Regions from separate parts of the Nonomuraea sp. NPDC049637 genome, predicted to be linked through region 2. Evidence: riboswitches for the same ligand, from Rfam matches in the RefSeq annotation. Region 2 holds a riboswitch; each other region holds the start of a gene.

Region 1 (3,264 bases), on a different contig from region 2:
TGTCCGCCGTGACCGGGGCGCCGGCGGCCAGTTCGGTCAGCCGGAGTGCGCCGGCGACCAGCGGGACGACGCTGAGCGCGAGCAGCCCGGCGGGTGCGATCCATCTCATGCCTGAGAGCGTGCCGCCCGCGCCCGTGCCCGGTCATCGCGCGGACGGCCCGTCCCGGTTCGCACCATCGGCGGGCGGGCGGTCGTACTTTCGGCCATCGAGCCGTCGCCTTTCGACCGTTGAGCGTCCGCGCAGGTCACGCCCACACTGGCGGCACATCAGCGGCACATCAGCGGCACGAGGGAGAAAACGATGAAGGCGTACGTCCTGCGCTCGTTCGGCTCGCCCGACCAGCTCGTCCTGACCGACGTCGAGCGGCCCGTGCCGCGCGACGACGAGGTGCTGGTCCGGGTGCGGGCCACGTCCGTGCAGCCCTACGACTGGCACTTCATGCGGGGGGAGCCGTACCTGGCCCGGATCATGGGCGGCGGGGTCGGGCTGCACCGGCCCCGTATCGCCGTCCTCGGGGCCGACGTGGCGGGGGAGGTCGAGGCGGCCGGCAAGGACGTCACGCTGTTCCGTCCCGGCGACGAGGTGTACGCCATGTCGCTGGGGGGCGGCTTCGGCGAGTACGTCTGCCTGCGGCAGGGCGAGGTGGCGCCCAAACCGGCGGGACTGTCGTTCGAGCAGGCGGCGGCGGTGCCGATGGCGGCCAACACCGCGCTGATCGCGCTGCGCGACGAGGGACGCCTCCAGCCGGGCCAGAAGGTGCTGGTCAACGGCGCGTCCGGCGGCGTGGGCACGTTCGCCGTGCAGCTCGCCAAGGCGCTGGGGGCGCACGTCACGGGCGTGTGCAGCGGGCGGAACGCGGACCTGGTGCGCTCGCTCGGCGCGGACGACGTCATCGACCACACCAAGGAGGACTTCGCGGCCTCGGGCCGGCGCTTCGACCTGCTGCTCGACGTGGCGGGCGGTCGCCGGCTCGCGGACTGCCGCCGGGTGCTGACCAGGAAGGGCACGTACGTGCTGGTCGGCGGGCCGGCCGGTCGCTGGGTGCAGCCGGCCGGCCACATGTTCGCCGCGCTCGCGTCGGGGCCCTTCGTCCCGCAGCGGATCGTCAGGGCGGACGTCGTCCGCTGCGGGAGCAACAGGGCGAACCTGCTGACGCTGACCGGGCTGATCGAGCGGGGCGCGGTCACCCCGGTCATCGACAGGACCTTCCCCTTCGGCGAGCTCCCGGCGGCCGTCCGCTACCAGGAGGAGGGGCACGCCCCGGGGAAGGTCGTCGTCACAGGGTCGCGGTGAGCATGGCGGGGGCGGGGGCCTTCTGGAGCTGCTTGTAGTCGGCCCAGCGCTTGACGCCCTTGGGGTCGGGGCGTACCGCGCCGACGAAGGCCTGCCTGCGCCACTGCGACAGGCGTTCCTCCTTCACCACGTCGCCGGTGTGGGGGGAGTGGACCATGTAGCCGGGTTTGGAGATCATGCCGACGTGGCCGAGGCCGCTGAAGAACACCAGGTCGCCTGGTTTGAGGTCCTTCCAGGAGATCTTCCTGGAGAAGGCGCCGTACTGCTCCGCGGCGGTTCTGGGGAGCTCGATGCCGGCGTCCTCGTAGGCCCGGAGCATGAGGCCCGAGCAGTCGTAGCCCCGTTCGCTGGCGCCGCCCCACACGTACGGGGTGCCGCGCTTGTCCATGGCGTATTCGAGGGCGACCTTCCAGGCCGGTTTCGGCACGTGCCGTTCCTGGACCTGTTTCACCTGGGGGCCGGTGAGGGTGACGGAGGGGGTGGGGGCGGCCGGAGCGGCGGGAGCCGCGGGGGCGGCAGGCGCGAGACCTGCGGCGCCCGCTGCCACCGCCAAAAAGATGGCGATGCTAGACAGGGGACTGTCCTTCCACGTGGCCGACCGGGTTAGCTGACGGGCTCGGGCCTGGAAGTAGCCCTACGGCGACGCTCTCGGGGGAGAGGCGCAGCCGATTCGCCCCGGGGGGAAAGATGGGTCCCCGGCTCCACGCAGCGGCTGCGTGGATTAGGCTCGTCGGACTCTAACGAAACGGTCAAAAGGTCGCAATCCCCCCAAAACGGGTTGTCCGGTTGTTGAGATGATGTGTTCGTCAGCCGAGACGAGCCGGTAAGGTACCGCCCATGGAGTCGCGTAACATCCGCCTGGCCGTCATCCCTGGGGATGGCATCGGCGCCGAGGTCGTAGCCGAAGGGCTCAAGGTCCTGGAGGCCGTGGGCACGAAGATCGAGCCCACCCACTACGACCTGGGCGCAGCCCGCTACCACCGCACGGGCGAGACGCTGCCCGACGCGGTGCTCGAAGAGCTGCGCGGCTACGACGCGATCCTGCTCGGCGCCGTGGGCGACCCCAGCGTGCCGCCCGGCATCCTGGAGCGCGACCTGCTGCTCAAGCTCCGGTTCGAGTTCGACCACTACGTCAACCTGCGGCCGGTCAAGCTGTTCCCCGGCGTCGAGACCGCGCTGGCCGGCGCCACCGCCGAGCACATCGACATGGTCGTCGTCCGCGAGGGCACCGAGGGCCTCTACGCGGGCACCGGCGGCGTCATGCGCCGCGGCACGCCGCACGAGATCGCCACCCAGGAGTCGCTGAACACCGCCCACGGCGTCGAGCGCGTCGTGCGTTACGCCTTCCAGAAGGCTCAGTCGCGGCCCCGCAAGAAGCTCACGCTCGTCCACAAGACGAACGTGCTCACCTTCGCCGGCGACCTGTGGCAGCGCACGGTCAACCGCGTGGCCGCGGAGTTCCCCGACGTCACCACCGACTACAGCCACATCGACGCGGCCTCGATGTTCTTCGTCACCCAGCCCGAGCGCTTCGACGTGATCGTCACCGACAACCTGTTCGGCGACATCATCACCGACCTCGGCGCCGCGATCGCCGGCGGCATCGGCCTGGCGGCCAGCGGCAACATCAACCCCGAGCGCACCTCGCCGAGCATGTTCGAGCCGGTGCACGGCAGCGCGCCCGACATCGCCGGTCAGGGTAAGGCCGACCCGACCGCCACCATCCTGTCCGTGGGCATGCTCCTCGACCACCTCGGCCTGCACGCCGAGGCCGCCAAGGTCGAGCAGGCCGTGGCCGCCGACATCGCCGAGCGGGTGACCGGCCGCGCCGGCCGCACGACCAGCGAGATCGGCGACGACATCGCCGCGCGAGTAGCCGGCTAGGACCGCCTAGCCCCGCACGCGCCTGGCGGTCCGAACGCGGACTGCCAGGCGCTTTTTCGCGTTCTTCGGGATTGAACCCCCCCAAG
Region 2 (3,264 bases):
TCGGCGACGCCGTCGACGCTCTCGCCCGCCTGGTAGAAGCGGTCGTAGTCGGCGTAGCTGTCGCCGATCGTGCACTGGCCGTTCTGCACGTTGCCGAACGCGTAGTTGATGTGGGTCAGCTTGGCCGCCGAGCCGCTGGTGTCGATGTTCTTGACGTGGTAGCCGCGCTGGTAGATGCCCCACTGGACGAAGTAGCCCAGCACCTTGTTGCCGCCGCCACCGCCGCCGCCCGTGGTGGTCGCGGTGATCTGGTTGCTGTCGGCCGAGCGGTTGCCGGCCGCGTCACGCGCGCGCACGGTGTAGGTGTAGGACGTGTTGGCGGTGAGGCCGGTGTCGTTGTACGTGGTGCCGGTGACGGTGGTGACCAGGGTGCCGCCGCGGTAGACCTCGTAGCCGGTGACCGCCACGTTGTCGGTGGAGGCGTTCCAGGCCAGCGCGACGCTGTTGTTGCTGACGCCGGTCGAGCGCAGGTTGCCGGGCACCGACGGCGGGGTCTTGTCGTCGCCGCCACCGCCGCCGGTGGTCGTCGCGGAGATCTGGTTGCTGTTGGCCGAGCGGTTGCCGGCCGCGTCACGCGCACGCACGGTGTAGCTGTAGGCGGTGTTCGCGGTGAGGCCGGTGTCGTTGTACGTGGTGCCGGTGACGGTGGTGACCAGGGTGCCGCCGCGGTAGACCTCGTAGCCGGTCACGGCCACGTTGTCGGTGGAGGCGTTCCAGGCCAGGGCCACGCTCGTGTCCGTGACGCCGGTCGAGCGCAGGTTGCCCGGCACCGACGGCGCGGTCGTGTCGGTGCCGCCGCCACCGGAGACCTTCCACAGCGCCGCCACGTTCGGCGGCTCCCAGCCGGGCTGCGAGGTGTGCGCCTGGAGGCAGACGTAGTCCACGCCGTTGTAGGTGACGACCGTGCCCGCCGTGTAGGCGGTCCACGGGGCCCAGGCCGCCGCGTACGCCACCGTGCTGGCGGAGGCGAGCGTCGGGACGGCCACGGCCGCGGTGAGGGGCAGGGCCAATGCCGCCATTCCCGCCAGGACCTTGCTCAGAATGGTGTGTTTCATGTCGCTCCGACATCCGTTGGGGGGTGTGTGGGGAGTGGGATGGGAGACTTCTGGGGAAACTATTAGGAAAGTTTCCTTTAAGTTGTGAATCGACGGTAGCCGCTGCCTGGGGGAGCGTCAATACGTATTGGTCAGGTGTCCGTAACCGTGCCGGTCAGACCCCGGACACGCCCGTTCACGAGGGGATAACGGTTCCGGAACGGGGGCTGACGGCGGGGTGAGCCGTGGCTCAGCATTGGAGCGTGGCAGGAATCTCCGCCTGGCGGCGGACGCCCACGCGACGCGGACCCTACGTGGCCCGCGCGGTCGCGGAGTTACGGTCCTGGCCGTCGCTGAACGTCAGCGGCACCGGTCAGCAGGTCGCCTTCGCCGTACACGGAACCGAGATCCTGCGCCTGGCCGGCCGGGACGAGATCCACGTACGGCTCACCGCCCCCGCCATCGGCCGCCTGGAGCCGTATCTGGGGGCGTGCGACCAGGTCCACGCCTGCCGCGACGGCGCCTGGGTCGCCGTGCAGGTCGACGCCGAGCCCGATCTGGAATTGTTGCTGGCGCTCACGAGCGTGGCGATAAAGGCGCACGTGGCGTGAACCGATTCGGCGCGTAGCGTTTCTCGCACGCAGCGTCGAAATTATTGCCGCCATTTGCCGGGGAATTACTCGCCGGGTAGCTTGGTTGTACCCAGCCGAACGGGGAGTCGTCCCAGGTAGGGATGGCATTGCCTGGGAATTACCCAAGCGGGACCCGTGTTGTACAGAATCGATGCGGACATCTCCGCATCCGGGCGTCGCACATATACCTTCAGGCCCTTTCCGGGGCCCGGGAAGACGATGCGTCAGCCCTTTGCCTGACCAAGAGACCGCTGAATCCGCCTGTGCGCGGAACCGGGGACCCATGTGTCCAATGGGGTGAATCGGCACCGTGGTGCCGTAGGGCAGCTTCCCGCCCGAACCCGTCAGCTAACCCGGCAAGCGGCACGGAAGCTCAAGGAGTAACACCCTCATGGCCAAGCACCGTCTTCACCGTGCCTACAAGCTCGACCTCGCCAAGATCGCTCTCGGCGCGACCGCCGTCGCCGGCGTGCTCGGCACGCACGCGGCAGTGAACGCCGACGCCACCCACGCCACCGCCCACACCGCAACCCAGACCGCCAAGGTCGCCGGCGTGGCCGCCCAGCCGCGCGTCGCGCAGAACAGCGCCGCCGACGAGAGCGCCAAGGGCAAGGTCAACGTCACCGCCGCCCAGGTGCTGGCCACGGCCCGCGCTCAGGTCGGCACCTCCGAGGACGCCAACGGCGGCGGCACCAAATTCCAGAAGTGGTACGCCGACTCCCAGCGCGCCGCCGAGACCGCCGCGCGTGACGGCGGCAACCGCGCCATGTACCTGAACGCCCCCTGGTGCTCGATGTTCGTCTCCTGGGTCGGCGAGCAGACCGGCGCCCGCCCGCAGGTCGGCTGGGACGCCTACACCGTGACCCACGCCAAGTGGTTCGCCGCCAACGACCGCTGGGGCACCGAGGCCAAGCCGGGCGCCGTCGTCTTCTTCTCCTGGAGCGGCAGCAAGAGCCTGAACGACATCCAGCACGTCGGCTTCGTCGTCAAGGACAACGGCGACGGCACGATCTCCACGATCGAGGGCAACACCGGAAACGGCAAGGTCGAGCAGCGCGTCCGGCCGACCTCGCAGGTCGTCGGCTACGGCTACCCGTCCTACGCCGCCTGATCCTGCTCTGCCGAAGAGCGCACTCCCCGCGGGGAGTGCGCTCTTTCGCGTCTCAGGGCCGCCGGTGCCGGTGGACCAGAACCGCCGCGGCCTGTCCGGCCGAGCGGGCCGCGCCCGGCTCCCCGGAGATCATCGCGGTCACCGTGGCGCCGTCGATCAGGGTGAGCAACTGCTCGGCGAGCAGGGCGGGGTCCCCGGCTCCCGCCTCCTCGGCGAGCGAGCGCAGGTAGGCGCGCAGGCGCTCCTTGTGCTCGCGCACCGCCGTGCGGACGGCGGCCGAACCGGCGCCCAGCTCGGCGAAGGCGTTGGCGAACCCGCAGCCGCGGAAGTCGTCCTCGGTGAACCAGCGTTCCAGCCACGCGAAGACCGCCGGGATGCGGTCGCCGGCACCCGCCACGTACGCGGTGAGCGAGGCCATCCAGCGTTCGTCGCGCCGCCGCAGATAGGCCACGACCAGCGCCTCCTTCGACGGGAAACACTGGTAAAG
Region 3 (3,264 bases), on a different contig from region 2:
CCATGGCGCTGCGGCCCGGCGGGCGGCTGGTGCTGGTCGACCTGCATCCGGCCTACCAGACGGTGGCCTCGCTCGATCCGCTGGTGGCCGACTGGCCCTACGGCGGCGGCCAGGCCCACAAGGAGACGGTGACCGGCACGTACGCCGACGCCGCGGTGGTGACCGAGACGCATGAGGCGGTCGAGTACCCGTACTCGGTGGGGGAGATCGTCACGGCGGCGGCACGCGCCGGGTTCACGGTGGCCGAGCTGGGCGAGCACGTCGAGACCGACCTCGACCCGCGCGGCCTGCTGCCCGAGGGCCCGGACGGCCGGTACCGGTTCCCGTTCGGGGACTCGCACCTGCCGATCCTCTACTCGCTGGTGGCGGTCCGGCCCTGAGACGCGGCGAGCGCGCGTCCCTCGTGCGGGACGCGCGCTCGGAGCGGCGGGAGGTCAGCTCGCGTACTGGGGGTATCCGTAGCCGACGACCTGCGACTTCGGACGGACGCGCTCCTCGACCTTGCCGTTGCCGGTGTTGCCCTCGATCGTGGAGATCGTGCCGTCGCCGTTGTCCTTGACGACGAAGCCGACGTGCTGGATGGCGTCCAGGCTCTTGCTGCCGCCCCAGGAGAAGAAGACCACCGCGCCGGGCTTGGCCTCGGTGCCCCAGCGGTCGTTGGCGGCGAACCACTTGGCGTGGGCCACGGTCCAGGCGTCCCAGCCGACCTGGGGGCGGGCGCCGGTGTGCTCGCCGACCCAGGAGACGAAGATCGAGCACCAGGGGGCGTTCAGGTACATCGCGCGGGTGCCGCCGTCGCGGGCGATGGTCTCGGCGGCGCGCTGGGAGTCGGCGTACCACTTCTGGAACTTGGTTCCACCGCCGTAGGCGTTCTCGGAGGTGCCGACCTGGGCCCTGGCCATCGCCAGGACCTGCTGGGCGGTGACGTTGACCTGGGTCTCCTCCGCCTTGCGGGTGTGAGCGGCGGCCTGCGGCGCGACGGCCGAGTGGCCGGTCGCGGCGGCCGGGCCGGCGCTGTCGGCGGCGGCGGCGGTGGCGTGGGCGCCGAGGGCGGAGGCGAGGACGGCCGCGCCGAGCGCGGCGCGGGCGTAGGTGATCTTCGGGGCACGGATAGGACGGTGCTTGGCCATCGAGGGCATGTGACTCCTTGCTTCCATGCCGCTTACCGGGTTAGCTGACGGGTTCGGACGTGGAAGCTGCCCTACGGCACCGAAGTGCCGATTCACCCCAAAGGACGTGGGTCCCCGGTTCCGCCCGGAGGCGGATTCAGCGGTCACAGGACGATCCTGTGAAATGTCGTGCGATGGTTGGACAAAGCCGGACAAACCGGACGTCTGCCGCGAGATGCCCCACAAGGTAATACACCGGGCAAGAGTCAGGCAAGTGGCTAAAGGTCCAGCTAGGCGAGTTGCGCCCGCGCCTCGGCCAGAAGCTCCATCATGGCAAGGGATTCGTCAAGCGGCATGATCGCACTCTCCGTGCGGCCCTCGACCGTGGCCGCGCGCACCTCGCGCAGCTCGCCCGCGTAACCGTTGTCGGCCGGGTCGAGCACCAGCTCCTCGGTCTCCATCGACGGCCCCGACAGCAGCACCCGCTGCGGCGCCCAGAACGGCGCCAGGATGTCGGCCCGCATCGACGTGCCCACCACGCTCGCGTCGTTGGCGTGATGTGCCAGCAGCGACACGTCGACCAGGGCCCGCCGCCCGTCCGGGTACAGCAGCAGCCCGCCGGCCTCGGCGTCGACCCCGCTGGGCGCCAGCGAGCCCGCCATGCGCAGCTCCGCGGGCATGCCGAGCAGCAGCTGGGCCAGCCCGAACGGGTAGATCCCCAGGTCGAGCAGGGCCCCGCCGCCCAGCTCCGGCGCCCACAGCCGGTGGGCGGGGTCGTAGGGCAGCGCGAAGCCGAACGAGGCCCGCACCGACCGGATCTCACCGAAGCGCGGGTCGGCCGCCACCTGCTGGATGAGCGGGTTGAAGCGCATCCACATGGCCTCCATGAGGAAGACCCCGGCCGCGCGGGCCAGCGCCACCATGCGCTCGGCGTCGGCCACGTCGGCCGCCAGCGGCTTCTCGCACAGCACCGACTTGCCCGCCGCGATGGCCGCCTCGGCCACCTCCAGGTGCTGGGCGTGCGGCGTGGCGACGTAGATCGCGTCTACGGCCGGATCGGCGCACAGGGCCTCGTAGGAGCCGTAGGCCGACTCCGCGCCCAGCTCGTCGGCCAGCGCCCGCGCCCTGAGCGGGCTCCGCGAGCCGACGGCGCCCACCCGCATGCCGGGCTCGGCCACGATGGCCGCCCCCACGGTACGCGCGATGCCGCCGGTCGCCGCTATTCCCCAGGTGAAATCTCGCACGACCGAGATCGTAGAGCGCTCAGGTCAGGTTGAACGAGTCGGGGTCGGGCCCGATCCGCCGCCCCGCGTTCATCGCCCCGATGGCCGCCATGTCCTCGGTGTCGAGGATGAAGTCGAACACGTCGATGTTCTCCTCGATCCGCGACGGCGTGACCGACTTGGGGATCACCACGTTGCCGAGCTGCAGGTGCCAGCGGAGCACGATCTGGGCGGGCGTCTTGCCGTACTTCTCCGACAGCACGCGCAGCGCCGGGTCGGCCAGCAGCCCCTTGCCCTGCCCGAGCGGGCTCCACGCCTCGGTCAGGATGCCGTTGGCCTCGTGGAAGGCCCGCATCTCGCGCTGCTGGAAGTACGGGTGGAGCTCGATCTGGTTGATCGACGGCGTGATGTCGGTCTCCTCCATCAGCCGGGTCAGCGTGGCGACCGTGAAGTTGGAGACCCCGATGGCCTTGGCCCGGCCGTCCCGGTAGATCTTCTCCAGCGCCCGCCAGGCCTGCATGTACCTGTCCTGCTGCGGGACCGGCCAGTGGATCAGGAAAAGATCTACGTAGTCGAGGCCCAGGCGGGCCAGGCTCTCGTCGAAGGCCTGCTCGGCGCGCTCGTGGTCGCCGTTCCACAGCTTGGTGGTGACGAACACCTTCTCCCGTGGCACCCCGGCGGCGCGCACGGCCCGGCCGACGCCCTCCTCGTTCTCGTAGGCGGCGGCGGTGTCGACGTGCCGGTATCCGGCGCGCAGCGCGGTCGTCACCGCGTGCTCGGCGTCGTCGGCAGAGACCTGCCAGACGCCGAAGCCGAGCTGTGGTATCTGCACACCGTCGGTGTTGAGCATCAGCGAGTTCATACCCTCCATTGTTCACGTGTCGTTTCTTGCGGCTTAAGCAGGCCGGGCTACCTTGAGGCGGGTCGTGCAA

Evidence for each region. Region 2 has a riboswitch for cyclic di-AMP ahead of AB0J71_RS20790 (CHAP domain-containing protein). Riboswitches for the same ligand answer to the same signal wherever they lie in the genome.
Region 1: it holds a riboswitch for cyclic di-AMP, as region 2 does, so the genes downstream of both, AB0J71_RS04505 (C40 family peptidase) here and AB0J71_RS20790 (CHAP domain-containing protein) in region 2, are expected to answer to the same signal.
Region 3: it holds a riboswitch for cyclic di-AMP, as region 2 does, so the genes downstream of both, AB0J71_RS08145 (CHAP domain-containing protein) here and AB0J71_RS20790 (CHAP domain-containing protein) in region 2, are expected to answer to the same signal.

What each region holds. Positions count from the first base shown of each region.
Region 1 covers NZ_JBFAOM010000002.1:429,108-432,371, reverse strand. The annotation lists gene AB0J71_RS04515 (DUF2306 domain-containing protein) at 1-109, opposite strand, end outside; gene AB0J71_RS04510 (NAD(P)-dependent alcohol dehydrogenase) at 302-1,294, shown strand; gene AB0J71_RS04505 (C40 family peptidase) at 1,278-1,841, opposite strand; cyclic di-AMP (ydaO/yuaA leader) riboswitch at 1,872-2,032, opposite strand; gene AB0J71_RS04500 (3-isopropylmalate dehydrogenase) at 2,132-3,178, shown strand.
Region 2 covers NZ_JBFAOM010000014.1:42,358-45,621, reverse strand. The annotation lists gene AB0J71_RS20800 (glycosyl hydrolase family 18 protein) at 1-1,055, opposite strand, end outside; gene AB0J71_RS20795 (luciferase family protein) at 1,298-1,645, shown strand; cyclic di-AMP (ydaO/yuaA leader) riboswitch at 1,906-2,043, shown strand; gene AB0J71_RS20790 (CHAP domain-containing protein) at 2,058-2,777, shown strand; gene AB0J71_RS20785 (TetR/AcrR family transcriptional regulator) at 2,830-3,264, opposite strand, start outside.
Region 3 covers NZ_JBFAOM010000004.1:279,699-282,962, forward strand. The annotation lists gene AB0J71_RS08140 (class I SAM-dependent methyltransferase) at 1-380, shown strand, start outside; gene AB0J71_RS08145 (CHAP domain-containing protein) at 435-1,139, opposite strand; cyclic di-AMP (ydaO/yuaA leader) riboswitch at 1,145-1,282, opposite strand; gene AB0J71_RS08150 (Gfo/Idh/MocA family oxidoreductase) at 1,400-2,353, opposite strand; gene AB0J71_RS08155 (aldo/keto reductase) at 2,373-3,194, opposite strand.